DNA from 4 places in the Arthrobacter sp. UYP6 genome. Region 2 is predicted to be linked to each of the others. Evidence: riboswitches for the same ligand, from Rfam matches in the RefSeq annotation. Region 2 holds a riboswitch; each other region holds the start of a gene.
What was found. Region 2 has a riboswitch for S-adenosylmethionine ahead of ABIB35_RS11125 (methionine ABC transporter ATP-binding protein). Riboswitches for the same ligand answer to the same signal wherever they lie in the genome.

Region 1 (7,264 bases), on a different contig from region 2:
GCCGCTGTGCTCGGAGATGGTCATGGCAGCTGCGTCCTTTGCTACGCGTTGACGGCCAGCGCGGCACGGGCGGCCTCGGTGGCTGCCACCACGTGGCGCAGTGATTGGACGGTTTCCTCGTAGCCGCGGGTCTTGAGCCCGCAGTCCGGGTTGATCCACAGCTGGGATACCGGGATGCCGGTAAGAGCCGTGTTGATCAGCGCAGCGATTTCCGCCTGCGACGGTACCCGGGGGGAGTGGATGTCATAAACCCCGGGGCCGATTCCGCGCCGGAAGCCGAACCCGGCCAGGTCCGCCACCACTTCCAGGCGGGAGCGTGCGGCCTCGATGCTGGTCACGTCCGCATCCAGTCCGTCGATCGCCCCGATGATCTCGCCGAACTCCGAATAACACAGGTGGGTGTGGATCTGGGTCCGGTCCTGCACCCCGGAGGTGGCAAGCCGGAAGGAGCGCACCGACCAGTTCAGGTAGGCGGCCTGATCATTGCTGCGCAGCGGCAGCAGTTCGCGCAGCGCCGGCTCATCCACCTGGATGATTCCGGTGCCGGCCGCTTCCAGATCAGCTATTTCATCCCGCAGGGCCAAGGCCACCTGCTGCGCGGTGTCTCCCAGCGGCTGGTCATCGCGGACAAAGGACCAGGCCAGGATGGTGACCGGACCGGTGAGCATGCCCTTGAGTGGACGGTCCGTCAGCGACTGCGCGTAGATGGTCCAGGGAACGGTGATGGCGGCCGGGCGGACCACGTCTCCCCAGAGGATGGACGGGCGGGTGCACCGTGATCCGTAAGACTGGACCCAGCCCTGCGACGTGGCGGCGAAGCCGTCCAGGTGTTCGGCGAAATACTGGACCATGTCGTTGCGCTCGGGTTCGCCGTGCACCAGGACGTCCAGGCCCAGCTCCTCCTGCAGGGTCACCACGCGGGCAATTTCATCCTTCAGGAACTGTTCGTAGTCCGCGTCGCTGATGCTTCCGCTGCGGACGGCGGCACGGGCACGGCGCACCTCGCCGGTCTGCGGGAAGGAGCCGATGGTGGTGGTGGGAAGGACGGGCAGCTGCAGGTGTTCCTGCTGCAGGGCGGCGCGCCGATCCGCCGGGCCGCGGACAAAATCATCCTCGGCCAGGCCCTGGAGGCGGGTGCGCACGGAGGGCACCACCACGCCGTGGAACGTTGAACGTTCGCGCAGGGCATCCTCGGCCTCCTTGAGCTCGGCGGCGACCGCGGACCGTCCGCCGGCCAGGCCGCGGGCCAGCACGACCACTTCGGAGACCTTCTGGTCAGCGAAGGCCAGCCACTGCGGCAGGTGCGCCGGCAGCGCATCTTCGGCGCCGACGTCGTGCGGCACATGCTGCAGCGAGGTGGCCGTACCCACCGACACAGCGGTTCCGGACCGGGCCTGCAGCTCCTGCAGCACCTCCAGCGACGCGGAGAGGCTGTTGCGCCACACGTTGCGGCCATCCACAATCCCGGCGAGGAATGTAGTGCTGCCCAAATCGGCCAGCACCGAGGCGGACGGGAGCCGGCCGCGGATCAGGTCAGCATGCACCGCTTCCACGCCGGCCGCGGCCAGCACGGCCAGGGCTTCGCCGGGAGCCTCCGGATTTCCGGCGGTTCCGTAGCCGGTGGTGACCAGCAGGGCAGGCCGGCCGTTGCCGCGGTTCCCGCCGTTCTCTCCGTCTCCGCCCGGGGTGGCCCGCGGAGCGTCGGCCAGTTTCCGGTAGACCCGTTCCACCAACCCGCCCGGGGCTGCCAGCGCGCCGCCCCTGTCCGTGACCAGGCCCGGCTCGTCCAGCTGCACCCAGTCGGCGCCGGCGTCGCCCAGCTGCGTGAGGATGCCGGCGTAGGCGGCAACGGCGTCGTCGATCCGGTCCAGCGGATCAAAACCCTCGGGCGCGTGGTCCTCGGCCTTGGCCAGCAGCAGGTACGTCACCGGTCCCACCAGGACCGGGCGGAGCACCGCACCGTTTTCCCGGTGCCGGCGGATGGTGTCCGCGAGCTGATGCGCGACAGCGGTAAAGGGGGTTTCCGGACCGATTTCCGGTACCAGGTAGTGGTAGTTGGTGTCGAACCATTTGGTCAGTTCCAGCGGCGGGCGTTCACCGTGGCCGCGGGCGAGGATGAAGGAGGCGGCCGTGCCCACGCTGCCGTCGGCGTCGGCCAGGTCCGCGAACCGGGCCGGCAGGGCACCTAGCGCCGCGGTGGTGTCCAGGACCTGGTCGTAGAGCGCAAAGTCAGCGGGGATGGAGGAATCGGCGGCGTTCAGGCCGAGTTCCACGAGGCGGCTGACTGTCCGGTCCTGGAGTTTCCGGGCGTCCGCGAGGAGCTGCTGTTCACTGATCGCGCCGCTCCAGTGGGCGTCGAGGGCCTTCTTGAGTTCACGGTGGGGGCCGATCCGCGGGTAGCCGAGGATGGTGGCGGCGGGGAAGGTGCTGGGGTTGGTCATGATGTCTCCTGGTATTTGGGGTTGAGCGGGGTCGGTTAAAGGGAGAGCGGGCAGGGCCTCAGGCGGAGATGGCGGGGTGCGGTACGGGCGGCAGCGCACGCGATGCCGGAAGGTTGAGGGCTTCCACGATTTCCACGCAGGCGCGCGCTTCGTTGAACGTGTACAGGTGCAGGCCCGGCGCTCCGGCGTCGAACGCGGCCCGGGCCAGCGCCACGGCGGCGTCGACTCCGATCCGGCGGCGTTCGGCGTCGGAGCCTGCGATTTCCAGCCGGTGCAGCAGGGCGGGGTCCGGATGGACACCGGTCATCAGGGCTAACCGCTGCAGCCGGTTCTGGCTGGACATGGGGATGATCCCGGGAATGATCGGGATGGTGACTCCCGCTGCCCGCGCGGCGGTCACCAGCTGCACGTAATCGGCGGGGTTGAAATACACCTGGCTGATCGCGAAGTTGGCGCCGGAGCGCTCCTTGGAGACGAGCACCTCAATGTCATGCTGGAAGGACGGCGATTCCGGATGCCGGTTGGGATAGGCAGCCACTCCCACGGCCATCCGGCCGCCGGCCAGAGCTGCTGAATGCTGGTCCTCGATCTCCCTGATCAGTTCCACCAGGTACCGGGCGAACGGCAGCTCGCCCCGAAACGCGCCGGGGTCTGCGGGCAGATCACCGCGCATGGCCAGCACGCCGCGGACGCCCAGGCCCACCAGCAGGTTCACCAGCCGGTACAGGCTCTCCCGGGTTTCACCCACACAGGTCAGATGTCCCAGCGGCCGCAGCCGGGTGGCGTGCACCAGATGCTCAAGCAGGCGGACGGACGCCTGGCGCCGTTCCGGGGTGCCGCTGTACGTCACCGAAACGTAGTCCGGATGTGTGCCGGCCAGCTCGTCGATCACCTGCAGCACGGCCTTTTCGGTCCGGGCGTTTGTGGGCGGATACAGCTCGTAGGACAGCGCCGGCGGGACGGCGGTATGCGCTGCTGGGGTCATTGTGGCTCCTCGGTGGGTGCCGAGGGAGTGCCACCAGCGCTGCTGAACAATCCAGCTGGCCGCGCAGGGGGCAGGTTATTGCGCTGACGGGTGTCACAGGCAAGTCTCCATCGGTCCTGGCGGTAGCACCGTTCATTTCAGCCTCCTGTGGAGGGAAACGATGGTTGCTGCGGCGTCAACGAGCCAGATCTCTCAGCCGCTCTGGATGGGTGGTGGGACCAATCTAGACGCGGCGGCAGTTGGGTGCAATGCCCGTACCGGTTGCGTCAAAGTGTTGCTTCATATCACTCGTTGCCGCGTCATGAAGTGAAACACGAGTCATATAGCGTCATGGACGCCATGTGGCGGCGGCGCCGCCACCGAATGCCCAGGTGACCAAGTGGGTGTGCGCACTTTCCTTCGATAATGATGAAATCGCGTCATATCTTTGGCCGGGGTGACAACCATCGAGCTTCCCCACGAGCAGATGAGGGAGCTCGCCATTCGACTGCTTTGAACCAGGACCAAGAGGGGGAGTAGCTGGTCAACAGGCCCGCCATTATTCGGTCCTCAATTAGGCCGGTATGACGCCGGACGAATAGCTCTAGTGCTGCCCGTACACGTTTTGGTAGCGGTTATACAGGGAATCGATCTGCTCCTGCCCGATCTGCAGCGGTGCCCCGAGCTGCCGGGAGATATGCACCGTACGGGCCACTTCCTCGCATAGCACGGCAGCCTTGACCGCAGCACGCGCATCGCGGCCCACCGTGAACGGGCCGTGGTTCTGCATCAGCACGGCGGGGGAGCGGGAGTCGGACAGGGTCTGCACAATGCCCTGCCCAATCGAATCGTCGCCGATCAGCGCAAACGGACCAACCGGAATGTCGCCGCCGAATTCGTCCGCCATCATGGTCAGGACGCAGGGAATGGCTTCCCCGCGGGCAGCCCACGCGCTGGCATAGGTGGAATGGGTGTGCACCACGCCGCCGATGTGGTCCATGTGCCGGTACACATAGGCATGGGCGGCGGTGTCCGACGACGGCGCGAATGAGCCTTCCACCAGCGTCCCGAACAGGTCGGTCACCACCATGTTCTCCGCGGTCAGGTCCGCGTAGGCGACGCCGGAGGGCTTGATCACCATCAGGTCCGCGCCGGGCACTCGGGCGGAGACGTTGCCGGCCGTCCATGCCACCAGCTCGTTGGCGGTCAGCTCCCCGTGCAGGGCCGCCACCTCCGCCTTGAGCCGGTCGACGTCGTCCCGCAGGTGTGCGGGAATGCAGGCCGCGGACGCTGACCCGGGCGCGGCACCGGGAGTGGAAACGTGCTGTGTCATGACGAAACTCCAATCGGGGAAATGGTGCGGCCGGCAACGGCGGAGCGGCGCATGGCCTTCAGCCGGTGCATCACGTTGTTGCCGCCGCGGCCAAAGTAATCGTGCAGGGTACGGTATTCCTCAAAGAGCTGCTGGTAGGCGCGGGCGCGCTCCGGGTCCGGCAGGTACGCATCACGGACCACGTTGCCCATGGCCTCCGCCGCGGTGCGGATGTCCGGATAGGCGCCGGCGGCCACCGCGGCGTGGATGGCCGAGCCCAGCGCCGGACCTTGGCCTGAGCCGATGACGGAAATGGGCATGTTCAGCACATCGCAGTAGATCTGCATCAGGAGCCGGTTCTTCAGCAGACCGCCGGCGACGGTGAGCTCGCGGACCGGAACGCCGCTGTCCCTAAAGGCCTCCACAATCACACGGGTGCCAAAAGCGGTGGCTTCCAGCAGTGCCCGGTACATGTCCTCCGGCTTGGTGGCCAGCGTCTGCCCCACAAACACGCCGGACAGCTCATGGTCCACCAGTACGGAACGGTTGCCGCTGTGCCAGTCCAGGGCCAGCAGCCCGTGCTCGCCGATGGCCTGCCGCGCGGCCAGCTCGGTGAGATATTCATGCACGCCAATGCCGCGGCCGGCGGCCGCGGCGACGTACGACGGCGGCACACAGGTGCGCACAAACCAGCCGAAGATGTCCCCGACGCCGCTCTGGCCGGCTTCGTAGCCCCAGAGTCCCTCCACAATGCCGCCGTCCACCGCGCCGCACATGCCCGGCACATCGGCCGGGCCTTCGGCGCTCATCACGTGGCAGGTGGAGGTGCCCATGATGGCCACCATCTGGCCCGGTTCCACGGCCTTGGCTGCCGGGGCGGTGACGTGGGCGTCCACGTTGCCGACGGCGACGGCGATGCCGGCGGGCAGCCCGGTCCACGCCGCTGCCTCCGCGGAGAGCGAGCCGGCCCGCTCGGACAGCTGCCCAATCCGGTGCTCCAGTTTTTCCGCCACGAAACCGGCAAAGTCCGGATTCAGGCCAGCCAGAAATTCCTGCGACGGATAGGCCCCGCCCTGGTAGATGCCCTTGTATCCGGCCGTGCAGGCGTTGCGCACGTAGGAACCGGTGAGCTGCCAGACTATCCAGTCAGCGGCCTCCACCCAGTGGTCCATGGCGGCGTAGACTTCCGGATCCTCTTCGAGCAGCTGCAGGCCCTTGGCGAATTCCCATTCGGAGGAGATCAGCCCGCCGTAGCGCGGCAGCCACGTCTCGCCCCGGGCGGCGGCGAGCTGGTTGATGCGGTCAGCCTGGCCCTGCGCCGCATGGTGGCGCCAGAGCTTGACGTACGCGTGCGGGCGGTCCTCGAACCCGGGCTGCTCACACAGCGGTACGCCGTCGGCCGTCACCGGCACCATGGTGCAAGCGGTGAAGTCGGTGGCCAGTCCCACTACCTGCGCCGGATCGATACCGGCCCGGCGCACGGCCTCGGGGACCGCGTTCTGCAGCACCTGCACGTAGTCGCGCGGCACCTGCAGCGCCCACTCCGGCGGCAGGAGGGGGCCGCCGTCGGGCAGCGAATCGGTGAGCACGGCGTGCGGATAGTCGAAGGCGGCGTCGGCGAGCTCGGCGCCGTCGGACACCCGGACCACCACGGCCCGGCCGGAGAGAGTGCCGTAATCGACACCGATGACGTAACTGTCTGCAAGATTCATGGATTGTCCCGGAGGTGAAGGAAGCGGAAAAGAAGCAGAAATAGCACTCGGGCCCGCCCCCTGCCGGAACAGGGGACAGGCCCGCAGGTGCAGGAACAGCAGGTTAGGCGCGCTTGAAGTTCTTCAGCCCGTCGATGCCCACGGCGAGGACAATCACCACGCCCTTGACCACCAGCTGGTAGAAGAACGGCACGTTCATCAGCACCAGGCCGTTACTGAGTACACCGATGATCAGCGCACCGATGAGGGTGCCAACAATCCGGCCGCGGCCGCCGGCCAGCGCGGTGCCGCCGAGGACGACGGCGGCAATGGCGTCCAGCTCATAGCCTTCGCCGGCCTTGGGCTGGCCGCTTTCCACGCGGGCGGCGAAGATAACGCCGGCCAGGCCGGCGCACGCGCCCATGATCAGGTAGACGCGGACCAGGGTCCACTTGACCTTGATGCCGGCCAGGCGTGCGGCTTCGGGATTGCCGCCGATGGCGTAAATGTGCCGGCCAAAGGTGGTGCGTTCGAGCACAAACCAGAGGATGGCGTAGACCGCGAGCATCAGGATCACCGGTGTTGGAATGCCGGCGATGCCGCCGTTGCCCAGAGCGCGGAAGCCGAGGTCGCTGGCGATCAGCGGCTGTGCATCGGTCAGCGAGTAGGAGAACCCGCGGATGTAGGTCAGGGCGCCGAGCGTGATGATGAACGCCGGCAAGCCAAGGTAAGCAATCAGGCTGCCGTTGATCAGGCCGGTTGCGGCGCCCACCAGGATGCCGCCAAGGACCGCCACAATGGCGGGCGCGCCGGCCGTCCAAAGGAGGATGGAGCTGACACCGGTCAGGGCCACCAC
Region 2 (7,264 bases):
GCCAGCTCTACCAGGAGCCGGAAGAACTCCGCGTGGCTGGCACCGTCGCCGCCGGCCCCGGCGGGCAGCCGCACGGCGCCAAAACCGGCATCCTTCAGCCACTGCACCGGTTCAAAGGGCAGGGTGCGGGTGAGCTCACGGTCCAGTGATCCCGCCGCGATGCGCGCAAAAACCGGCCGGAACCGAGCGGCGAGGTTCTGGTAGCGGGATTCCGGGCTGGTCCGCGTGTCCGGGGTATTCTCCGGCAGCGCCTCCCCTGCACCGGCACTCATGCCTGCCACCATTGAGAGAGCTCATCGAGCGGGTCGGTGTCCCACGGCGTTGGCAGCACCCCGCCCATATAGTCGGCAAACCACTGCCGGACCTCCCCTGATTGGTACGCCTCCTGCAGCACCCGGGCTTTTTCGGTGGCAGCGAAATCGGCGGTGCCGGCAACCACACAACGGAACGGAAGCTGGTCCGCTTCCGCTTCAAAGGCCAGCGCACCCTCCACGGTCAGGCCAATCTCGGCGGCGAGGCGCACAAAGAGGAAACCGGCGTCTACATCGGGCAGGGTCTTGGACAGGGACTGCTGGTCCACTTCCACAAATTCGAAGTTCCGGGGATTGGCGGTGATCGCTTCCTGCGACACCTTGATGACACCCACGCCCTCCTTCAGCTCCAGCAGCCCGGCATCGCGCAGCAGGACCAACGCGCGGCCGTTGTTCGCCGGATCCACCGGCAACGCGATCCGGGCGCCGTCGGGCAGTTCCTGCAGGGAGTTCCAGCGCTCGGACCAGATGCCGCCCGGTGATCCGTAGACGTAGAACAGCGGGTCCAGTTGCAGGTTCTTATCCGCAATGAACTGCTGCAGATATGCGCCGTGCTGGAAATAGTTGGCATCAAATTCACCGTTGGACACGGCCAGATTGGGTTGGATGATGTCGGTGACATAGGTGGCGTCCAGCGTCCAGCCCCGCTCTTCCAGGAGCCGGGCGGCGATTTTGGTGGGCTCCTGATAGGGCGCGGATTCCGTGACGATGATGCGGATCCGCCGGTCATCGGCGGCCGCCGATCCGGTTCCGCAGCCGGTGGCGGCCGCCAGGGCGGCGGTTCCCGCCCCGGCAAGGGCCAGGCGGAGGAAATTTCTTCGCTGCATGGTGTTCTTCAGTCCTTTCGGGCCGCGACGGCGGCGGAGGGAACGACGGCGGAGGGCACCGCGGCGGTGGGAACCGCGGCGGTGGAGGCACCGTACGCGCCGCGGAAGCGGGCGGCCGGATGGCGGCTGTTCAGCAGCGGGCCGGGATAATCCGGGCTGCGTCCGAAGACCTTTTCCCGGAAGGTGCCCGGCGCATAGCCGGTTTGGGCCAGACCGCGGCGGCGCAGTTCGGGGAGCACCCCGTCGATGAAGTCCGTATAGGAGCCGGGCAGCACGGCGTTGATGATGTTGATGCCGTCCACCCCGGCGTCCTGCCAGCGCTCCAGCTCATCGGCGATCTGTTCCGGGGTGCCGGTGATCTGCTGCGCCTCGGTGCGGTACCGGGCAACGTCTGCCAGGGTGGGGTTCCGGCCGGGCGTGGAGGCAATGATCGCCTCCAGCACGCCGCGGCCGCCCTCGGTCTCGATGGTGCCCACGGGGGTCTCCAGCGGCAGTCCGCCAAAGTCCACGCCCAGCCCGCCGCCAATGTGCGCCACCACCGCGTCCAGGTCCAGATACTCATCCAGCTCCGCTTTTTTCCGTTGCGCTTCGGTCTCCGTCCCGCCCACCACAAAGGAGAGCCCGGTAAAGACCTTGATGTCACCGGGCAGGCGTCCGGCGTCGGCGGCGTGCCTGCGCACACCGGCCGCCACTTTTGCGGCGTGCGCCGGACCGGGGGCAAAGATGAACGTGGCCTCGGCGTTGGCGGCGGCGAACTGCTGGCCGCGTCCGGAGCTGCCGGCCTGGAACAGGAACGGGGTGCGCTGCGGGGACGGTGCGGTCAGGTGCGGGCCGTCGATGGAATAGCGCTGGCCGCGGTGGTGGATCTTGTGCACCTTCGCCGGGTCGGCGTGCACGCCGGCCGCTTTGTCCTGGATCAGGGCGCCCTCATCCCAGGAGCCCTCCCAGAGTTTGAAGACCGCCTGGGCGTATTCGTCCGCCCAGTCATAGCGCGAGCCGTGGGCAGCCAGGCCGTCGGAGCCGAAGTTGCGGTGCGCGTTGTCCAGGACAGACGTCACGATGTTCCATCCGGCGCGGCCATTGCTGAGGTGATCCAGCGTGGACATCTGCCGCGCAAACTGGAAGGGGTGGGATTGGACCACCGACGACGTCGCCGCCAGGCCAATCTCGCTGGTTGCCCCGGCGAGGGCCGCGAGCAGCAGCACCGGGTCATTGGCCGGCACCTGCAGACCGCGGCGTACATGCGATTCCCAGCCGCCGTCGTGGTCTCCGTAGAGGCCCACCACGTCGGCGAAGAAGAGGGCATCGAACTTGGCGTCCTCCAGCTGCCGGGCCAGCCCGGTCCACAGCGAGAGCTCGTTGAACCGGTGCTGTTCGGCCTCCGGGTGGCGCCATTGGCCGCCGCGGATGTGGCTGGTGGTGTTCATCAGGAACGCGTTGAGCAGCAGCCGCGGACGGCCCTGCGGATAGCGGGAACTGGGGGTGGTCATGGTGTCCTTTCGGCTCAGGCCTGGCTGAGTGCTTCGAAGGCGGGCTGGGGGTCTTCGTCCCACGGAAGCTGGAAGAAACCGTCCTGGTATCCCGCGAAGAACTCCCGGACTTCAGGGCTTTGGATGGCGGCACGCAGTTCCCGGGCTCCCGCGCCGGCGGCAAAGTCCCGGGTGCCGGCAAAGACCGAGCGGTAGGGAATTTCGTCTTCCTCCTGCTCCTGGGCCACCACGGCTGCCTGTTCGTGAATGCCCGCGTCGATGGCGGTGGACTGGAACATGAAGCCGGCGTCCACATCCGCCAGCGTCTGGCTGAGCGAGAGCTGATCCACCTCCACGAACTTCAGGTTCCGCGGGTTCGCGGTGATGTCCTGCTGCGAGGCGGTAACCACCTTGGCGCCGTCGGACAGTTCCAGCAGGCCGTGGGCGCGGAGCATGAACAGGGCACGGCCGTTGTTGGCCGGGTCCACGGGGATGCTGATGGTCGCGCCGTCGGGCAGGTCGGCAAGTGAGGTGTGCCGCTGGGAGTACAGCACCGCCGGGGAATTGCGGATGTAGAACAGGGGCACCAGGTCCAGGTTCTTATCGCGGTTGAACTGCGCCAGATAGGCCATGTGCTGGAAGCAGTTGGCCTCCGCTTCCCCGTTGGCCACCGCTATGTTGGGCTGGTTGATGTCGTTGACGAAGGTCGGTTCCAGCTTCCAGCCCTTCTGGGCGAGGAGCTTGCCGGCAATGACCACCGGCTCCTCATAAACCTTGACCTGCGAGGAAATGAGGCGGATGGTGCGGTTCCCTGCCCCGGCGTCGGCGGCGGTCTGGAACCCGCAGCCGGCCAGGACCGGTGCGGCAGCCCCGGCGGCGGCGAGATAGGCGAGTAGGGTGCGGCGGCTGGGTGCGCCTGAACTGTTTTTGGGTGTGGTGGAGCGCAAAATGTCCTCTTTGAAGGTGAAGGCCCGGCAAGGCAACCGGCGCCGGTCGGGAACGGGTCAGCGGTGGGTCAGGTGCGTTTGTCCGCGCGCCGGGAAATCCAGGAGCCGCTCAGCTGCACGGCCTGGACCAGGAGGATCATCAGCACAATTGCCGTGACCATCAGACCCGTTTCATAGCGGTAATAGCCGTAGCGGATGGCGAAGTCCCCAATGCCGCCGCCGCCCACCAGCCCGGCCATGGCCGAGTAGGAAATGAAGCTGACGGTCATGATGGTCACCGAGCTGATCAGGGCCGGGCGGGCCTCGACGAGCAGCACATCGCGGACAATCTGCAGGCGGGTGGCGCCCATGGAGCGGGCTGCCTCCACCACGCCGCCGCCCAGCGCGGTGATGTTCTGCTCCACGAAGCGGGCAAAGTAGGGAACCGCGTTGATGGTCAGCGGCACAATCACCGCGGCCGTGCCGATGGTGGTTCCCACCAGCAGGCGGGTGAAGGGAATGATGGCGATCAGCAGGATCAGGAACGGAAAGGAGCGCACCAGGTTCACCAGGGTGTCCAGGATCCGGTGCAGCTTGGGTTTGGGCGACAGCCCGTGGGGGCCGACGGCGTACAGCAGCACTCCCAGCGGGGTACCCAGCAGCACGGCCAGCGGAATGGCAATCACCAGCATGGTGCCGGTTTCCCCCAGCGCGGCCAGCAGCTCCGGCCAGACCTCAAGGATGCGTTCAAACATAGAGGGCTCCTTCTCGGCTGTTGACCGCCGGGGTTGCGGCGGAAGCGTGGGTAGCCGCGGCTGCGGTCCGGTCCAGCCGGATTTCATCCGACACCAGGTAGCGGCCAATCAGGGTGGACGGGGTAAAGTCCGGGCGTTTGAGCTCGGCAAGGTCGAACTGTTCCACCACCCGCCCCTCCTCCATCACCGCGACGTTCTCAGCGATGGCCTTGATGACGTTCATTTCATGGGTGACCACCACAATGGTGATGCCGAAGCGGGCGTTGACGTCCGCCAGATATTGCAGCACCGACGCCGTGGTCCGGGGGTCGACGGCGGAGGTGGGCTCGTCGCAGAGCAGCACCTTGGGCCGGGTGGCCAGGGCCCGGGCAATGGCGACCCGCTGCTTCTGACCGCCGGAGAGCTTCGCGGGATACGTGCCCGCCTTCTCCGCCAGGTCAACGATTTCCAGCGCCTCCAACGCCCGGCGCCGGCGTTCGGCGGCATTCCCGAGCCCGGCGAACTTCAGGGACAGCGCCACGTTTTGTGCCGCGGTGAGATTGTTGAGCAGGTTGAAATGCTGGAAGATCATGCCGATTCCATGCCGCCGCTCGCGCAGTTCCGATGTGCCGAGCTCCACCAGATCCACGCCGTCCACCAGGACACGGCCGGACGTGGGCCGCTCCAGCAGGTTGATGTTGCGCAGCAGGGTGGATTTGCCGGCACCGGAGAACCCGATGATCCCCTGAATGCTTCCACGCCTGATGTCGAGCGAAACGTTGTCCACTGCCGTCAGCTGCTGCCCGCCGGTGTCAAACACGGTTGATACATTCTCAATCCGGATCATGTGTTCCTCCTGGGTCAAGGCCCGAGAAGAGGTGCGCACCGCCGGCCGGTCCGCAGAAGCGCACGCCGGGGCATGCTCCAAGGGACCGGATGAAAGCGGATGCTTCTCCATCGGTCCTGGCGGTAGCACCCTTGCTCCGCAGGATCGCGGAAGGGTTGCTGCGGCGTCACGGAGCCAGGTCTCTCAGCCGCTCTGGATGGTTACGGTTTCCATGCTGGCTGCGGCGCCCCGAATGCGCAACGGGCGTGACCTCATACGGCTCATGATTGCGGAATGTGACCTGCATGGCGTCACATAGGCGTTTGTGACGTCATCCGGGGGCAGCAGGAAGCCGTGGCGGCGCTGCTTATTAAAGCCCGAAGCGGGGTGCCTCAATTACGGGGCAGGTGTCCATGACCACGTCCAGGCCGGCGTTGGCCGCGCGCTGCGCTGCCGCCTCGTCAATGACGCCCAGCTGCAGCCAGACTGCCTTGGCACCCACGGCAATGGCCTGGTCAACAATGTCGCCCACCCGGGAGGAATTCACAAAGCAGTCAACAACATCGATGGAGCCGGGAATCTCATCGAGTCTCCGGTAGCCCTTGTTGCCGTGCACGTCGTCGCCCTTGAGGCTGACCGGGATGATCTCCATGCCCAGGTGGTCCTGGATATAGCGGGAGACGCCGACGGCGGTGCGCAGCGGATTGTTGGACAGGCCCACCACCGCCCAGCGGGAGCCGCGGTTCTTCAGGAGCGCTTCGATGACTGCGGGGTCATTGATGTGTGGCATCTGCCGTCCTTCGGTGGAGTCCTTCGAATCGGGCTCCAGCTTACGCCCGCACGGGCGGCTCAGCTCAGGAAAGATTCAATGGCGTCCACCAGGGCCGCGTCGGGGCCACTGGCCGCGCTGCCCTCCACCAGCTGGAATTCTCCCTCATCCAGGGCTTCGGCGGCCCGGCGGGCAAGGTCTAGGGTTTCGTCGCCGCTGGCGCTTCCGGCCAGGACCAGCACGGGGACCCGGACGCCGCCGAGTCCTTCCAGTTCCGTCTGCAGCACCAGCATCTCGTCTTCGCCCTCATCCAGGGCCAGTGCCGGTTCCAGTGCAACGACGCGCGTGATGACGGCAGATTCCTCGGCGGCCCGCAGCGCCAGGAAGGCCCCCGACGCGAAGCCGTACAGGTCAGCGGTGCCGCCGGCCACCTGCACCACGGCCAGCAGATCATCGACGTCGGATTCGGCGGTGTATTCCTCGCCGAGCCCGCTTTCCCCCAGCCCGCGGCGGTCATAGGTATAGACGGTGTGGTTTCCCGCCAGGACATCAGCCAGCGCCCGGGTGGCTGAGCTCTTCCGGTCCGAGGTCAGGGGATCCACGATGACCAGCGGCGGCCCGTCACCCTGCCGGGACCAGGCGATTTGGGTGCCGTCGGCGGAAAGGGCCATTCCGGAGGCACTGGGTGAAGATTCCATGACGGGCTCCTGCTCGCTGGAGGGCACTGCGCGGACCCTTCAAACGTAAGGAGGCGCTCCATCCGCGGTCAATGCCTCCGGCCCGAACCCGCACCGCAAAGGTCCGGGCCGCTGGCTTACGTGCCCGGAACCGCCGCCGGCTGCAGGCGGAAGGATGCACCGCGGTGCTCGGCGGGCAGCTTGTCGCCGGCACCAAAGAGCTTGTTGCGCAGCGTTCCCGGCGTGTATTCCGTCCGGTACGCCCCGCGTTTCTGCAGCTCCGGAACCACAAATTCCACAATGTCCTCAAAGGTTCCCGGCGTGATGGCGTAGGCCAGGTTAAAGCCGTCGACGTCGGTCTCCTCCACCCAGCGGATCATCTCCTCCGCGATGTGGGCACCGGAACCCACCATCCGCGGGCCCAGACCGCCGATACCGGCGGATTCGGCGATGTCGCGCACCGTCCAGGGTTCGCCGTCGTCCTTGGCCTTCTGGAAGTTCGCCGCCGCGGACTGGATGGCGTTGGACTTCACGTTGCCCAGGGGTTCGTCCAGGTTGTAGGTGGACAGGTCCACGCCCATCCAGCCGGACATCAGGGCCAGGGCTCCCTCGTCGCTGGCGTACCGCTGATATTCCTCGTGCTTTGCCGCAGCCTCCTCTGAGGTGGCGGCGGTGATGACGGTGAGCAGGGTGTAGATGCGGATGGAGTGCCGGTCCCGGCCGGC
Region 3 (7,264 bases), on a different contig from region 2:
TCCTGCCCCGCGGTGGCCGGCTGCTGGTCGACGGCGGCCATTGCCTCGTCCTAGGCGACGACCTGGGTGTCACCGTTCCCGGTGACAAGACGTTGTGTGCCGACACCCCCTCCCAACGCTGGTTCAGAGATGCGCGCGGCGCACTTCACAGCGAGGCACGCCCCGACCTGTGTCTCGTCCCCGGCACCCCGGTGACTGTCGCCACGTGCTCTATGACCGCCGGCTCACAGGTGTGGCTGCCCGAGGCCGACGGGCACATCAAGAGTGCGACATGGAGCTACCTCGACTACCACCGCGCCCAGGGCATCGCGGGCATGTACGGGCGGGGGACAGGAGCAAACCAGATCTGGACCGGCCTCTCGATCGCCTCGAACCCCGGTATGGCCCTGCTGAAGCCGGGCAGCCTCGCCATGCTCTTCAGTCTGGATTTCACCGCCTACTCCATTGATTCCTTCATCGCGGCCAACAAGGACAAGCTCACGGCAAAGGATCCGGTGCCCGCGGCGGAGCTTCGGACGCTGCTGGCCGCGGCCGGATTTGTGGAGAGCCCCACCCGGGTGCTTCCCGGCGGAGGCCGGACGCAGGTGTATAACGGCCACTGCCTGGTGCTGGGCGGCAACCTCGAGGTCACCGTCCCCACCACCAAGACGGTGTGTGCCGACACCGCGGACCAGCGCTGGTTCATGGACGTACGCGGTGCGATTCACAGCGAAAAACGCCCCGATCTGTGCCTGGTTCCCGGCACTCCGGTAAGGGCTGCAGCCTGCTCGCCGGCTGATGGTTCGCAGGTTTGGCTCCGCGAGGCCGACGGCCACATCAAGAGCGCGACGTCGAGCTACCTCGACTTCTACCGTGACCGGGGAATCGCGGGCATGTATCCGAAAAACTCGGGTGCCAATCAGGTCTGGACGGGGCTTCCGTCCTCGGCGAACCCGGGTATGGCGGCGCTGAACGCGGCCAGCCTCGCCACGCTGTTCAGCCTCGGTCTGGACGCCTAACGTCCCTACCCCGAAATGACAGAAGGTGCACGTCCCAGCGCTGGGACGTGCACCTTCTGCCATTTCGGGGGGCGGGGGTGAGGGGTGAGGGATGGGGGGATTGGCGGAGGAGATCTGAGCCGGGAGCTATTCGTCGGAATACGCGCCGGAGAGAGAGGCACCGACGAGGTGCCGGTTGCGCGTTTGGATGAGCCGCTGCAGATAGCGGGACAGCACGAGCTTCTCGGCGACCCGGCCGAGGACGCCGAGCGGGGCCGTGAATTCAATGCGGTCCACCATTGTGGTCCCGGCGGCATCGGAATGAAACTCATGGACATGGCGGAAAAACCGGAAGGGGCCCCGCACCTGCTCATCGGTGAAATGTTCCGGTGCCTGCATCTGCGTGATCCGGCTGGTCATCCGCAGCGGCAGGCCGAAGTGCCAGGCACGCCACGTAACCTCTTCGCCCAGGCAAATAAGCCCCGAGGTTACTCCGCGGACAGCTTTCTCACGGGAAGCGGCCATGGAGTCCTGATGAGCATCGATGCTCCTGGCAAGGTCGAACAACTGCCCCCGGGGCATGTCGGTCCGCGTGGTGCATTCGAAGGTGACGGTCATGAGCCGAGTATGTCAGGCAAACTCCGCGACGCTGAGGTGTCGGAACGCCGAACCGTGGAACACCAGCGGCTCGTGGGCATCGTCATGCGAGGCATGACCGTGGACGCGGAGCAGCACAACGCTGTGGTCCCCGGCGGGCACCTCGTTCTCCACTGAGCACTCGAGCCACAGGGCTGCCCGGTCCAGGAAAAGAGAACCCGATTCGTCGGTGTGCAGGTTCAGGCCCGCAAAACGGTCCCCGGACTTGGACGCAATCTGTTTGCAGATCCCTTCGTGTTCGGAGCCCAGGATCGACACTCCGATCCGGGCCGCCGGCCGCAGCACCGGCCAGGTGCGGGAGGTGTTTTGCACGGCGAACATCACCAGGGGAGGGTCCATGGAAACGCCCACGGTAAAGGATGAGGCAACAATTCCCTGCGGCTGCCCGTCCACCACAGCGCACAACGCCGCAATACCGGAGGGGAAACGCGAATAGGCGCGGCGCAGGGCCGCGGGCTGAAGATCGGTAACAAGAGCCATGCTGAGTTTCCTCTGCCTTAAGCGCCGGGCCGATGACAAAAACAGGGTCGGCACAAACGCGGTACTTGCCGCGGCCGGGAAATTTCTCCGGGCGGCCGAATCGTCACCTGGAGCACCCCGCTACGGCGAGAGGGTTGCCGTCCAGCCGGCCAGGGCCCGTGGCTGGAACTCTTGATTCTTCTTCCAAGGTAGGCGGCATGGGTCCAGGCCTGCAAACCCCTGCCTTACTTCGTAAAACTCAGCTTCATAAAACTCCCCATAGCTAAGGGATAGAGTTTGGGCATGAAGCAGCGGTGGTTTAAACAGGTGGACGTTTTTGGCAGCGAGCCGTATTTGGGGAATCCCCTCGCAGTGGTGCTGGAAGCCGAGGGACTTTCGGATTCCGATATGGCGTCCTTCGCGCGGTGGACAAATTTGTCCGAAACCACGTTCGTGCTGCCTCCCACCAGTGACGGCGCCGACTACCGGGTGCGGATCTTCACCCCCGGCGGAGAAATACCGTTCGCCGGGCACCCGACATTGGGTACCTGCCACGCGTGGCTGGAGGCCGGCAACAAGCGCCGCTATCCCGACGTCGTCGTGCAGGAATGCGGGATCGGCCTCGTCACGCTGCACGCCAACGCGGGCATTGCCGCCTTTGCCGCGCCGCCGCTGCTGCGCTCGGGCCCCTTGGAGGAGGAGGTCCTGGACCAGGCGCTGCGGGCGCTGAACCTGGACCGCACGCAGATCCTCGCCTCCAACTGGATCGACAACGGACCCGGCTGGCTCGGGCTCCTGCTGCCGGACGCCGCTGCGGTGCTGGCGCTGAAACCGGATCCCACCATCATGGGCAACCTGCGCGTGGGCGTCATGGGCGCCCAGCCGCAGAATGCCGAAACAGACTTTGAGGTCCGGGCCTTTGTTCCCGGCCTGGGCATCACCGAGGATCCGGTGACCGGCAGCCTCAATGCCGGCCTCGCCCAATGGCTGATCGGCGCCTCCCTGGCACCGGAGCGCTATGTGGTCACCCAGGGAACCGCGGTGCAGCGGTCCGGTCGGGTCCGCGTGTTCACCCGCGACGGCAAGATCTGGGTGGGCGGGTCCACCGTCACCTCCATCGACGGCACCGTCACGCTCTAGGCGCACCATGTTCAGCCTGCAGTCGCTTTCCGTGCCCGTGGTCGGCGCACCCATGGCAGGCGGGCCGTCCACGCCCGAACTCGCCGCGGCGGTCAGCAACACCGGCGGACTGGGATTCCTGGCCGCCGGCTACAAAAGCTCCGCCGCCGTGGCAGCGGAAATCGCCCGGACTCGAAGGCTCACCAAAGCGCCGTTTGGCGTGAACCTTTTTGTTCCGGACCACGCCAACACCTACCGCGCCACAACCGGCACCACCGCCGCCGAAAAGCTGGCTGCGGCACTGGCCTTCCGGAACCTTCTGGCAACGGGAACCGCAGCGGGAACCGCAGCGGAACCCGGACTGCCTGACCCCGACGACGACGACGGCTGGCCCGCCAAACTGGAACTGGTCCTGCAGGAACGGGTGCCGGTGGTGTCCTTCACCTTCGGACTGCCGGCCCCGGAGATGCTGGCGGAACTCGCCGGGCGGGACATCTGCGTCATCGTGACTGTCACCGACAGTGCCGAAGCCCTGGCCGCGGCCGACGCCGGCGCCCGGGTGCTGTGTGTCCAGGGCCCCGAGGCGGGAGGTCACCGCGGAACGCTGGACAGCGCCAAGGTTCCCGGCGAGGTTTCCCTGGACCGGCTCCTCCGCGGGATCGGGCAGGCCTGCGACCTGCCACTGATCGCTGCCGGAGGCATCACCGCACCGGCGGACGCCGCCGCAGCAGCGGCTGCCGGTGCCGCCGCCGTTCAGGTGGGGACCCTGCTGCTGCTCAGCAGAGAAGCGGGCACCAGCCCGGTGCACCGTGCTGCCCTGCTGGAAGCAGCGCAGGGCGGACGGTTCTCCGAAACGTCACTGACCCGGGCCTTCTCCGGCCGTCCGGCGCGCGGGCTGACCAACGCTTTCATGCGTGCCTATCCGGATGCGCCGGACGCCTATCCGTACGTCAACCAGATCACGGCTCCGCTGCGCGCCGCCGCAGCAGCGGCGGGGGACCCGGAGGGTGTTAGCCTGTGGGCCGGCACGTGCTACCGGTTGGCAGCGGAGCAGCCGGCAGCGGACATTGTTCGCAGGCTCTCCGGGCGGTGACGGCCCCCGCCTAAGGGACCGAGATCCGGATGAAGACCGACGCCGCATTCCTCGCGGCCTTGGCCAGCGCCGCGGATTTGGGATCCTGAACGTCCAGGAAACGCAGCCGGGCCAGGCCGCTCCAGGGGTGGAAAACCCGTTCTCGGGCCAGCAGCTCGAGCAGGGGCCGGTCGCCGCCAAAAACCAGGTACTCGGGCGGATGTTCGGCGAAAATCCGTGCCGCCTGCTCGGCCGTCCGGGACTGGACATACCGGCCGGCCTTGGAGGCGAGCAGCACGCCGTCACGGGCCACCCCCACGGCAAAACCGCCGCGGCGCAGCAGTACGATGCCCAGCGTACGGGACTGGGCGGCCAGCGAGACCAGGCGCTCGACGTCGTCGGCTCCGCGCCCCGGCCGGCCGTCGTCCGGCCACGGCGCCAGCAGGTCAGCTTCGGCGCCGTTCGCCGCTAAGAGGTGCAGACCGCCGTGCTCCGGAGTCAGCGTCAGGTCGCCGTTGCCGGCAGCGAACCGTTCCAGCCAGCCCGGCAGCCGGTCGGCGGATACAAAGGTGGAGCGGGTGACGGGCATTGTGCGATTCTCCTGGCGGGACTGCTGATTCGGCTGGGCAGAGCGCCGGCAGTCGCCGGGCCTTCTCAACGCTACGGCACGAGTAGCCTTGGGGAGTGAGTGATTTGTTCAGCAGCGACAGTGACAGCGACGACGACGACACCGGCACCCGCGACGACAACGACGGCGGCGGGTTTGGTACCCGTGGCGACGACGACGGCAGGAAGCGCCCGCGCAGCCCGCTGGCGGTGCGGATGCGGCCGCGGTCGCTGGATGAGGTCGTGGGCCAGCAACACCTGCTCGGACCCGGATCCCCGCTGCGCACCCTGGCTGAGTCCGCCGATGACCGCGGACCGGCCGGGCCGTCATCGGTCATGCTGTGGGGCCCTCCCGGCACCGGAAAAACCACGCTGGCCCACGTAGTGGCCCGCGGTTCCGGCCGGAAGTTCGTGGAGCTCTCCGCCATCACCGCCGGTGTCAAGGACGTACGCCGGGTGATGGAAGAGGCGCTGACCAACCGCGACCTGCACCGCATTACCACGGTGCTGTTCCTGGATGAGATCCATCGCTTCAACAAGGCCCAGCAGGACGCGCTGCTGCCCGGCGTGGAAAACCGCTGGGTGGTACTGGTGGCCGCCACCACGGAAAATCCCTCCTTCTCAGTGGTCTCGCCGCTGCTCTCACGGTCCCTGCTGCTGACGCTGAAGCCGCTCACCGAAGAGGACATTGCAGCACTGCTGCAGCGCGCTGTGGAGGATGAACGGGGTCTGGCAGGCCGGGTCCGGCTCAGCGACGAGGCCCTGGAGCACCTGGTGCGCCTTGCCGCCGGGGACGCCCGGCGCGGCCTGACCGCGCTGGAAGCTGCCGCCGGCGTCGCGTACTCCGAACACACCGCCGGGGAGGACATCCCCGAGGTGACCCTCAGCGACGCAGAGATGGCCCTGGACGTGGCGGCACTGCGCTATGACCGCGCCGGCGACCAGCACTATGACGTGACCAGCGCCTTCATCAAATCCCTGCGCGGCTCCGATGTGGACGCCGCCCTGCATTACCTGGCCAAGATGCTTGAAGCGGGGGAGGACCCGCGGTTCATCTCCCGGCGGCTCATGATTTCCGCCGCCGAAGACGTGGGCATGGCCGATCCCACCGCGCTGCAAACCGCTGTGGCAGCGGCCCAAGCTGTGCAGATGATCGGCATGCCCGAAGGTCGGATCATCCTGGCCGAGGCCGTGGTACACATTGCCACCGCCCCGAAATCCAATGCGGCCTACAACGGCATCAACGCTGCCATCGCCGATGTGCGTGCCGGGCGCGGACAGGGGATTCCTGCGCATCTGCGGGACGCGCACTATCCCGGCGCGAAGCAGCTTGGGCACGGCAAGGGCTACGTCTATTCCCACGACAAACCGCACGGCGTGGCCAAACAGCAGTATCCGCCGGATGACCTGGTGGGCCGGAACTACTACGAGCCAACGGCCAACGGGGTGGAGCGCGACATTGCGGCGCGGCTGGAGCGGCTGCGCGGAATCATCCGGGGAAAGTAGGGCCCCGGCCTGCGTGCTAGGATTGATGGTTGACTGGCAAGTGCGACGCCGGACCCCCCTTCCGCCTTCATGGGCGTAAGTTGTGCCCGGTGCCGTGTCTGTAGCAGAAGGCAGCGGTTGGCCGGAGCTCTCCCTCATGGAGGCCAGTACTTACGTATCAGTCATCACGGTATCCCGGCGCAAGCCTGGGCTGCGGTGGCCAAACCGCCAAAACAGTGAAAGGTGAACGTGGCTAACAACACACGTGCACGCCGTCAGGCCCGCGCTTCGCGCGCCCTCGGCATTGCTTTGACCCCCAAGGCAGCCAAGTACTTCGAGCGTCGTCCTTACCCCCCGGGTGAGCACGGCCGCGCACGTCGCAAGCAGGACAGCGACTACGCGGTACGCCTGCGTGAAAAGCAGCGTCTGCGCGCCCAGTACGGCATCCGCGAAGCACAGATGACCCGTGTCTTCGAAGAAGCCCGCCGCACCGCCGGTCTGACCGGTGAAAACCTGATCGAGCTGCTCGAGATGCGTCTTGACGCCCTCGTGCTGCGCGCCGGCTTTGCCCGCACGATCGCCCAGGCCCGTCAGCTTGTTGTGCACCGTCACATCATGGTTGACGGCGCCCGCGTGGACCGCCCGTCGTTCCGCGTTTCCGAAGGCCAGCTCATCCATGTGCACCAGCGCAGCGAGACCATGACGCCGTTCCAGGTTGCCGCTGCCGGCGCCCACCGCGACGTCCTGCCCGCCGTTCCGGGTTACCTGGATGTTTCCCTGGACAAGCTGCAGGCACGCCTCGTGCGCCGCCCGAAGCGCTCGGAAGTTCCCGTGACCTGCGAAGAGCAGCTCGTCGTGGAATACTACGCACGCTAATTTCGAGTTTTCT
Region 4 (7,264 bases), on a different contig from region 2:
TTCAGCCCCAGCAGCTGCTCTGGTACCGGCGGACCGTCCGGCTGCCGGCTGGATTTGTGGATGATCGGGTGCTGCTGCACTTCGGTGCGGTAGACCAGAGCTGCACTGTGACCGTCAACGGCACACAGGTGGGAGGGCACGACGGCGGTTACCTGCCGTTCTCCCTTGACGTCACCGACGCGCTGGTTCCCGGCGCCGAGCAGGAGATTGTGGTTCGGGTCCGTGACGTCAGCGACACCGAATATCACAGCCGCGGTAAGCAGGTCCTGGACCGCGGCGGCATTTGGTACACCGCGCAGTCGGGCATCTGGCAGACCGTCTGACTGGAATCCGTGCCGCGGACGAGCATCTCGCAGCTGGTCCTGGTGCCGGACCTGGAGTCTGTGACGGTGACCGTGCTGCTGGACGGGACGCACGGCAGCGTTGACGGGGGCGAAAACGGTGGTGCGAACGGCACTGGCGGTGCCGACGGCGGGCAGAACGGCGCTGACGGAGGCCACGATGGCCCCGCAGGTGCTGACGGCGCGCATGACGGCGCGCGTGACGGTGCCGGCCTGACCGCGGTGATCACCGTGTCCGCGGGCGGACGCACTGTGGCTGACGCCGTCGTCGTTCCTGGGGAAGAAACACGGATTACGGTGCCGGATGCACACCTGTGGACACCGGAGGATCCGTTCCTCTATGACGTGGATGTGCGGCTGCGTTCCGGCGGCCGGGAGATCGACAGCGTGCGCAGCTACACCGGGCTGCGGACCTTCGGCACGGGACCGGACGCGTCCGGCCATACCCGGCTGCTGCTCAACGGTTGCCCATACTTCCATGCCGGGCTGCTGGACCAGGGGTACTGGCCGGACGGGCTGTACACGGCACCGTCGGACGCGGCCCTGGCCTACGACATCCAGGCGGCCAAGGATCTGGGCTTCACCATGCTGCGCAAGCACATCAAAGTGGAACCGTTGCGCTGGTACTACCACTGTGACCGGCTGGGCATGCTGGTGTGGCAGGACCTGGTCAGCGGCGGTCGGACCTACCGGCACGCCGTTGTCACGGCCCCTGCGGTGGGAGCACCGCACCGTTATGACACCGATTACGCCGCTTTTGGCCGCGCCGATGAACAGGGCCGGACGGACTTCCTGACGGAGCTGCACGGCACCGTTAACCTGCTGCGCAACAGTACCTCCCTGGCCGTATGGGTTCCCTTCAACGAAGGATGGGGCCAGTTTGATGCCAATGCCGTTAGTGATCTGCTGCACTCACTGGATCCGACCCGCAGCATCGACCATGCCAGCGGCTGGCACGACCAGGGCGGGGGCGACCTCAAGAGCGTGCACGTCTATTTTGTTCCCTTTGCGCTCCGGAAGGGCTGGCTGCGGGACGGGCGCGCCGTCGTCCTCTCCGAATACGGCGGCTACAGCCTGCGCGTGCCGGGCCATACCTTCAACGAGAAGGAGTTCGGCTACCGGAAGTTCAAGACGCCGGAAGCGCTGCGGCAGGCGTGGATCAAACTGCACCGGCGCCAGATTGAGCCGGCGGTGGCTCAGGGCCTGGCCGCGACCGTATATACCCAGCTCACCGATGTGGAGGACGAGGTCAACGGGCTGCTCACCTACGACCGCCGCGTGGTGAAGATAGATGCTGATACGGTCCGGGAGACCAATGCCCGGTTAATCCGGGCGTCCGGTTCCTGAAGGAGCTCACGCACGCCGGCGTTTCCCGGGAAGGCCTGAACCAAGCTCACGCACGACGGCGTTTCCTGGGAAGGCCTGCCCGCAGCAGCATGCGGACCAGGCCGTCGGGGTCATGCTTTGGCTTCGTGATATCGGACCATGACCAGCGGACAAAGCCGACGCCCGTGGCCCGGATAGCGTCCTCTCGACGCTTTTCGCGGATAAGGGTTTCCCGGACCGCCGTTCCAATCTGCTGGCTAGTGCCGGAAGTATTACTGGATCCGATAGCCCCGTATTTCACGGCCCCGTCAAATTCACCGACCAGCGCGTACTCCTTCCAATAGAAGTCCGTTCTTCCTAGGAACTCTCCGCCGGCAGACCGGAATTCATGCTGGAGTTCGGGCTGCGGAAACCCGAGCAGATGCAGCACTGCACGGGAGTATGACTCGCCGGGGGATTCAGACCGGCCATCGGCGAAGGAAATTACCCTCCTGGCCCTGGTGCGTTTAGCCTCGTCGGGGAGTTTTCCGCTGAGGACCATCAGGGCGTCCCGTTCCAGAGCAGGGAATCCGCGGGCTTCATCGGGGCGCAGCATGTGGTCCATGGCAGGAACGGCACGTTCGAAGGGCAGTCGGGCGGCCATATCGAGGACAGTTTGTGCACGGGACGTTAGGGTAAGGCCGTCCTGAGTTGTCGTCGGCTCGAGCAGCGTCCGTGGAGTCCAGCAGAGATTGCCGCGGCGTCTCCCGTGCGACGAACCCGGGGCCAGCAGCAGGACTTCAGAGGTTCTGCCGATGACAGGTAAACCCCAGATGACGGCGGCGGACTGCTGGATCAGGATCCGAGGTGCGTGGCCTTGGCCCTGGTCAACGGCAGCGGAAATCGCGGCACGGTCCCGGTCCCATTTCGGCATTTTCTGCCATTGGGCGGCTCGGATGTAGACCCCGGCCCGCACCCGTACCAGTTCACCGTTCCGGCATTTCCGTGCCAGGGACCGTCTGCCGGTGCCGTCGTGGTCGGCGTCGGATGCATAAAGAAACTCGGGGTCCATGACCCAAGGGTGCACCCTTGGGCATACCGTCCCCGAGGAACGAAGGCCGACTTGTGGATAAGAACTCCTCCGAGGAATCCGCGACTGTTTTGGGCAGGGGCATCCGGTTTGGGATTCTGCTGCCGGTGCGGACCGGCAGCGATTTCCCAAAGGGTGCGCGGACGCCCAAAGTGGTAGCGGATCCGGGTGCTGCGTTGCCCAAAGGGTGCGCGGATGCCCAAAGTGGCAGGATTTGGCTTCTCTGAGGTGCAACCGAGGGAACCGCGACTGTTTTGGGCAGGGGCATCCGGTTTGGGATTCTGCTGCCGGTGCGGACCGGCAGCGATTGCCCAAAGGGTGCGCGGATGCCCAAAGCGGTAGCGGATCCGGGTCCTGCGCTGCCCAAAGGGTGCGCGGATGCCCAAAGTGGTAGCGGATCCGCGTCCCGCGCGGCGGCAAACCGGCAGCAGGATTAGATCTCGACGAGGCCCTTGGCGGTGTCGAAGGAGACGGACATGATGCCGGGGGTGCCCTTGGGGGAAATCCAGGTGACGCCCACGTTTTCCAGCGGTTCCTCGGCGGGGGTGCCCAGCCACTGGGCCACGCGGTCCGCGGAGCCGGCGATGGTCAGGGAGTTCAGCTTCACCTTGCCGGGCATGCCCGGAAGAGCGGCGGAGGGGTGCAGGGCCTCCGTTCCGTCATCCCAGCGCAGCATGTACGGCACCTGCGGATCCGCGATCAGCCCGTTGATGCCGATCTGCTGCCAGGTCAGTTCCTGGCCGTCCGGGAACTTGCGGTTGCCCGGAACGGAGAGCCGTCCGAGGCGTTCTTCGAAAGGGGAGAGGTCATCCACAGCCACGCACCAGCCCATCCAGCCGCCGCCGCACTCCGAGCGCTGGCGCACAGCCTGGCCAAAGGGCGCTTTGTCCGAGGCCGGGTGGTTCAGGGCCTCCACCACCTCAACGTACTGGTGATTGGCCAGGGGCAGGATCATGTTCCGTGTTCCGAAACGCGGGTGCACACCGCCCTTGACGAAGTCCGCTCCCAGAGCGGCAGCAATCCTCTCAGTCGTGGCCAAAAGACCGTCGGATTCACAGGCATAAGATACATGGTCCAAGCGCATGCGGCCCATTTTGGCACGTTGTGACCCACCTCTCGACTAAGGCAACCCTTAGCTGGCCACAACTTCCGTTTGACCTGCTGATTTATCTGCCGGAAGCCTGTCGCCGGGGGTCCGGATCTGCCGTACACGCGGCAGGAGCAATCCGAATCAGGCCGTCCGGCTGTCGCGGAGAACAGCGCTGCCGATCCTCGGTGAAGCCCCCGACATCCCGGGAAATGATCCGTCACAGACCTTGCAGGCGCAGGGCTTATCCGTTTTCATAGGGGGATAGGTCATGAGTGCCAGCAGATAGCCCCGGCTTGCTGGCCGGCAACCCTCCAACCGCGGTGGGGTGCCCCGGGTGAAGACCTGGCTGTACGTCAAACGGACGTACGGCAAGCGCGGACCACACATGGCTGCCGGTTATCTTTTTCCGGCTACAAGTCTCGGTGCGGTCCCTAGTTACAGGGAGCAAACAATGTCAGGAAACTGGTCGTTCGAAACCCGGCAGATCCACGCTGGACAGGAGCCCGACGCCGTCACCGGCGCCCGCGCGCTGCCCATCTATCAGACTTCATCCTTCGTCTTTCCCAGCGCCGAGTCAGCGGCCAACCGTTTTGCACTGGCCGAGCTGGCTCCGATCTACACACGCATCGGCAACCCCACCCAGGAAGCGGTGGAAAACCGGATCGCCTCCCTCGAGGGCGGGATCGGCGCACTGCTGCTCGCCTCCGGCCAGGCCGCTGAAACCTTCGCCATCCTCAACGTGGCCGAGGCGGGAGACCACATTGTGGCCAGTCCAAGTCTCTACGGCGGCACCTACAACCTGTTCAAGCACACGCTGAAGAAGTTCGGCATCACCACCACCTTTGTCCAGGATCCGGACAATCTGGAGCAGTGGCGGGCGGCGGTGCAGCCCAACACCAAGGCCTTCTTCGGCGAAGTGGTCTCCAACCCGCGCCAGGACGTGCTGGACATCGAGGGCATCAGCACGGTGGCGCGCGAGGCCGGCATTCCCCTGATCGTGGACAACACGCTCTCCACCCCGTATCTGATCCGGCCGATCGAGTGGGGCGCGGACATTGTGGTGCACTCGGCCACCAAGTATCTGGGCGGGCACGGAACTGCCATTGCCGGCGTGATTGTGGATTCGGGCAACTTCGACTTTGGCGCAGATCCGGAGAAATTCCCCGGTTTCAATACCCCCGATGAGAGCTACAACGGCCTCGTTTATGCCCGTGACCTGGGCGCCGACGGCATTCTGGGCGCCAACCTGGCCTACATCCTCAAAGCCCGCGTGCAGCTGCTGCGCGACCTCGGGTCGTCCGTGTCGCCGTTCAATGCGTTCCTGATTGCCCAGGGTCTGGAAACCCTGAGCCTGCGCGTGGAACGGCACGTGAGCAACGCCGTCGCGGTGGCCAATTGGCTGGAAGGGCACGACGACGTCGTCTCCGTCGCCTACGCGGGGCTGGAGTCCAGCCCGTGGTTTGAGCGCGGGCGCAAGTACGGGCCGCGCGGAACCGGCGCCATTGTCTCCTTTGAGATCGCCGGCGGCGTCGACGCCGGCAAGGCCTTCGTGGATGCCCTGGACCTGCACTCGCATGTGGCGAATGTGGGCGACGTGCGTTCCCTGGTCATTCATCCGGCGTCGACCACGCACAGCCAGCTGGGCGCGGAGGCGCAGGCGGCGGCCGGCGTCAGCCCCGGGCTGGTCCGGCTCTCCGTGGGCATCGAGCACATCGACGACATTATTGCGGACCTCGACGCCGGTTTCCGGGCCGCCAAGGGAGCGTAAGGCACAGCGTGAGACTTCCTTCTACCGCAAAGACTGCAGTGACAGCCTCCACTCCCGGCCGCACCGTGCCGCAGCACTCCGTTCCTGTCCGGGACGGGGTGCTGCGGCACGCCCGCATCGGCAGCCTCGACCTGGAAACCGGCGGGCATCTGCCGGCCGTGTCCCTTGCCTACGAGACCTGGGGAAGCCTGAACGCGGATGCCACCAACGCCGTGCTGGTGGCCCATGCGCTCACCGGCAGCACCCACGTGGCCCGGGGCAGCAGCGGGGAGGACGGCTGGTGGGATGCCCTGGTGGGACCGGGCAAAACGGTGGACACGGACCGTTTTTTTGTGGTCTCGATCAATATGCTCGGCGGCTGCTACGGATCCACCGGACCCTCCTCAGTCGATCCGCAGGGTCTTCCCTGGGGCTCCCGTTTTCCGTTTGTCACCGTCCGGGACTCGGTCCGCGCCGAGGCGCGCCTGGCCGACCAGCTGGGAATCCGGACCTGGCACACCGTGCTGGGCGGCTCGCTGGGCGGTGCACGCGCCTTGGAATGGGCCGCCACCGAGCCGGGAAGGGTGCAGCGGTGCGCCGTGATCGCCTGCACCGCTGCCAGCTCCGCGGAGCAGATCGCCTTTGGCCAGGCCCAACTGGAAGCCATCCGGCTGGATCCGGACTTCAACGGCGGTGACTACTACAACGGCAGGGCACCGGTGGCCGGACTTGGCCTGGCCCGCCGGATCGCCCATATTACCTACCGGTCCGAAGCCGAGCTGGAGTACCGCTTTAAAAATGACCCGCAGGTGCAGGAGGATCCGTTGGGATCTGCGTTGTCGGCCGCGCGCGGTCGCTACGCAGTGGAGAGCTACCTGGACCACCAGGCCCACAAGCTCGCCGGCCGATTCGACGCGAACAGCTACCTGCTGCTGACCGGGGCACTGATGAGCCACGACGTGGCCCGCGGCCGCGGAACGGTGCGGCAGGCACTGGCGGAGACCGGGACGGAATTCCTCATTGCCGCTGTGGATTCGGACCGGCTCTATTTCCCCCGGCAGTCCTACGATCTGGCGGCGGCGCTGCCCCACAAGACCGACGTGCACATGATCAGCGCGCCGATCGGCCATGACGGGTTCCTCACAGATGTGGAACAGATTGGCGTTCCGCTGCGGGAACGGTTCTTCGGTTCGGCCTAGCCAGGGACGGCCGCCATACCCTTGCGCAGGCTGCGTGAACATGGCAGAAACAAACGCATGGGTGATTCTATTCGCGTGGCGGCGCAGGCACAGTGTTCCCCGGAACAGCTCTGGCACGCGCTGGTGGACAACCGTGCGGCGTGGTGGCCGGAAATGGAATTCACCGCCAGCCCGGGGTCGCCGCTGGCGGAACGGGCGGCCGACGACGACGGCGGGCAGCGTGCCTCGGGCACCGTGTTGGCGGTGGCGCGGGACCGGCTGCTGTCTTTCCGGTGGACCATGCCCCACTGGAACGCGCACACGGTGGTGAGCTTCCAGCTCGCCGCCGCGACGGGTCCGGACCCGGAAACGGACTACACCGACGTCGTCGTCACCGAAAGCGGGCTGGGCGGTCTGGCGGTGGGAGCCGACGTGGCCCGCACTCACACAGAGGATTGGGCCGACCACTTGGCGAACCTGATCAGGCTGGCCGAAAACGCCCCTGCCGGCTGA

Region 1: another riboswitch for S-adenosylmethionine. It lies ahead of ABIB35_RS08620 (methylenetetrahydrofolate reductase); the one in region 2 lies ahead of ABIB35_RS11125 (methionine ABC transporter ATP-binding protein).
Region 3: another riboswitch for S-adenosylmethionine. It lies ahead of ABIB35_RS03405 (flavin reductase family protein); the one in region 2 lies ahead of ABIB35_RS11125 (methionine ABC transporter ATP-binding protein).
Region 4: another riboswitch for S-adenosylmethionine. It lies ahead of ABIB35_RS15605 (bifunctional o-acetylhomoserine/o-acetylserine sulfhydrylase); the one in region 2 lies ahead of ABIB35_RS11125 (methionine ABC transporter ATP-binding protein).

Annotation. Positions count from the first base shown of each region.
Region 1 covers NZ_JBEPPM010000008.1:83,178-90,441, forward strand. The annotation lists gene ABIB35_RS08610 (O-acetylhomoserine aminocarboxypropyltransferase/cysteine synthase family protein) at 1-24, opposite strand, end outside; gene metE (5-methyltetrahydropteroyltriglutamate--homocysteine S-methyltransferase) at 42-2,441, opposite strand; gene ABIB35_RS08620 (methylenetetrahydrofolate reductase) at 2,500-3,426, opposite strand; SAM riboswitch class I at 3,531-3,638, opposite strand; gene ABIB35_RS08625 (L-ribulose-5-phosphate 4-epimerase) at 4,010-4,738, opposite strand; gene araB (ribulokinase) at 4,735-6,429, opposite strand; gene ABIB35_RS08635 (ABC transporter permease subunit) at 6,533-7,264, opposite strand, start outside.
Region 2 covers NZ_JBEPPM010000011.1:106,427-113,690, reverse strand. The annotation lists gene ABIB35_RS11150 (acyl-CoA dehydrogenase family protein) at 1-272, opposite strand, end outside; gene ABIB35_RS11145 (MetQ/NlpA family ABC transporter substrate-binding protein) at 269-1,138, opposite strand; gene ABIB35_RS11140 (NtaA/DmoA family FMN-dependent monooxygenase) at 1,147-2,628, opposite strand; gene ABIB35_RS11135 (MetQ/NlpA family ABC transporter substrate-binding protein) at 2,643-3,554, opposite strand; gene ABIB35_RS11130 (methionine ABC transporter permease) at 3,623-4,288, opposite strand; gene ABIB35_RS11125 (methionine ABC transporter ATP-binding protein) at 4,281-5,114, opposite strand; SAM riboswitch class I at 5,219-5,317, opposite strand; gene ABIB35_RS11120 (CoA-binding protein) at 5,464-5,883, opposite strand; gene ABIB35_RS11115 (alpha/beta fold hydrolase) at 5,943-6,560, opposite strand; gene ABIB35_RS11110 (LLM class flavin-dependent oxidoreductase) at 6,677-7,264, opposite strand, start outside.
Region 3 covers NZ_JBEPPM010000003.1:75,338-82,601, forward strand. The annotation lists gene ABIB35_RS03395 (M66 family metalloprotease) at 1-998, shown strand, start outside; gene ABIB35_RS03400 (SRPBCC family protein) at 1,125-1,595, opposite strand; gene ABIB35_RS03405 (flavin reductase family protein) at 1,608-2,114, opposite strand; SAM riboswitch class IV at 2,171-2,291, opposite strand; gene ABIB35_RS03410 (PhzF family phenazine biosynthesis protein) at 2,397-3,233, shown strand; gene ABIB35_RS03415 (nitronate monooxygenase) at 3,241-4,305, shown strand; gene ABIB35_RS03420 (Vms1/Ankzf1 family peptidyl-tRNA hydrolase) at 4,316-4,873, opposite strand; gene ABIB35_RS03425 (replication-associated recombination protein A) at 4,969-6,396, shown strand; gene rpsD (30S ribosomal protein S4) at 6,625-7,251, shown strand.
Region 4 covers NZ_JBEPPM010000020.1:32,677-39,940, reverse strand. The annotation lists gene ABIB35_RS15625 (sugar-binding domain-containing protein) at 1-323, shown strand, start outside; gene ABIB35_RS18780 (glycoside hydrolase family 2 protein) at 333-1,688, shown strand; gene ABIB35_RS15615 (hypothetical protein) at 1,735-2,718, opposite strand; gene ABIB35_RS15610 (VOC family protein) at 3,170-3,820, opposite strand; SAM riboswitch class IV at 4,091-4,207, shown strand; gene ABIB35_RS15605 (bifunctional o-acetylhomoserine/o-acetylserine sulfhydrylase) at 4,278-5,594, shown strand; gene metX (homoserine O-acetyltransferase MetX) at 5,633-6,772, shown strand; gene ABIB35_RS15595 (SRPBCC family protein) at 6,830-7,264, shown strand.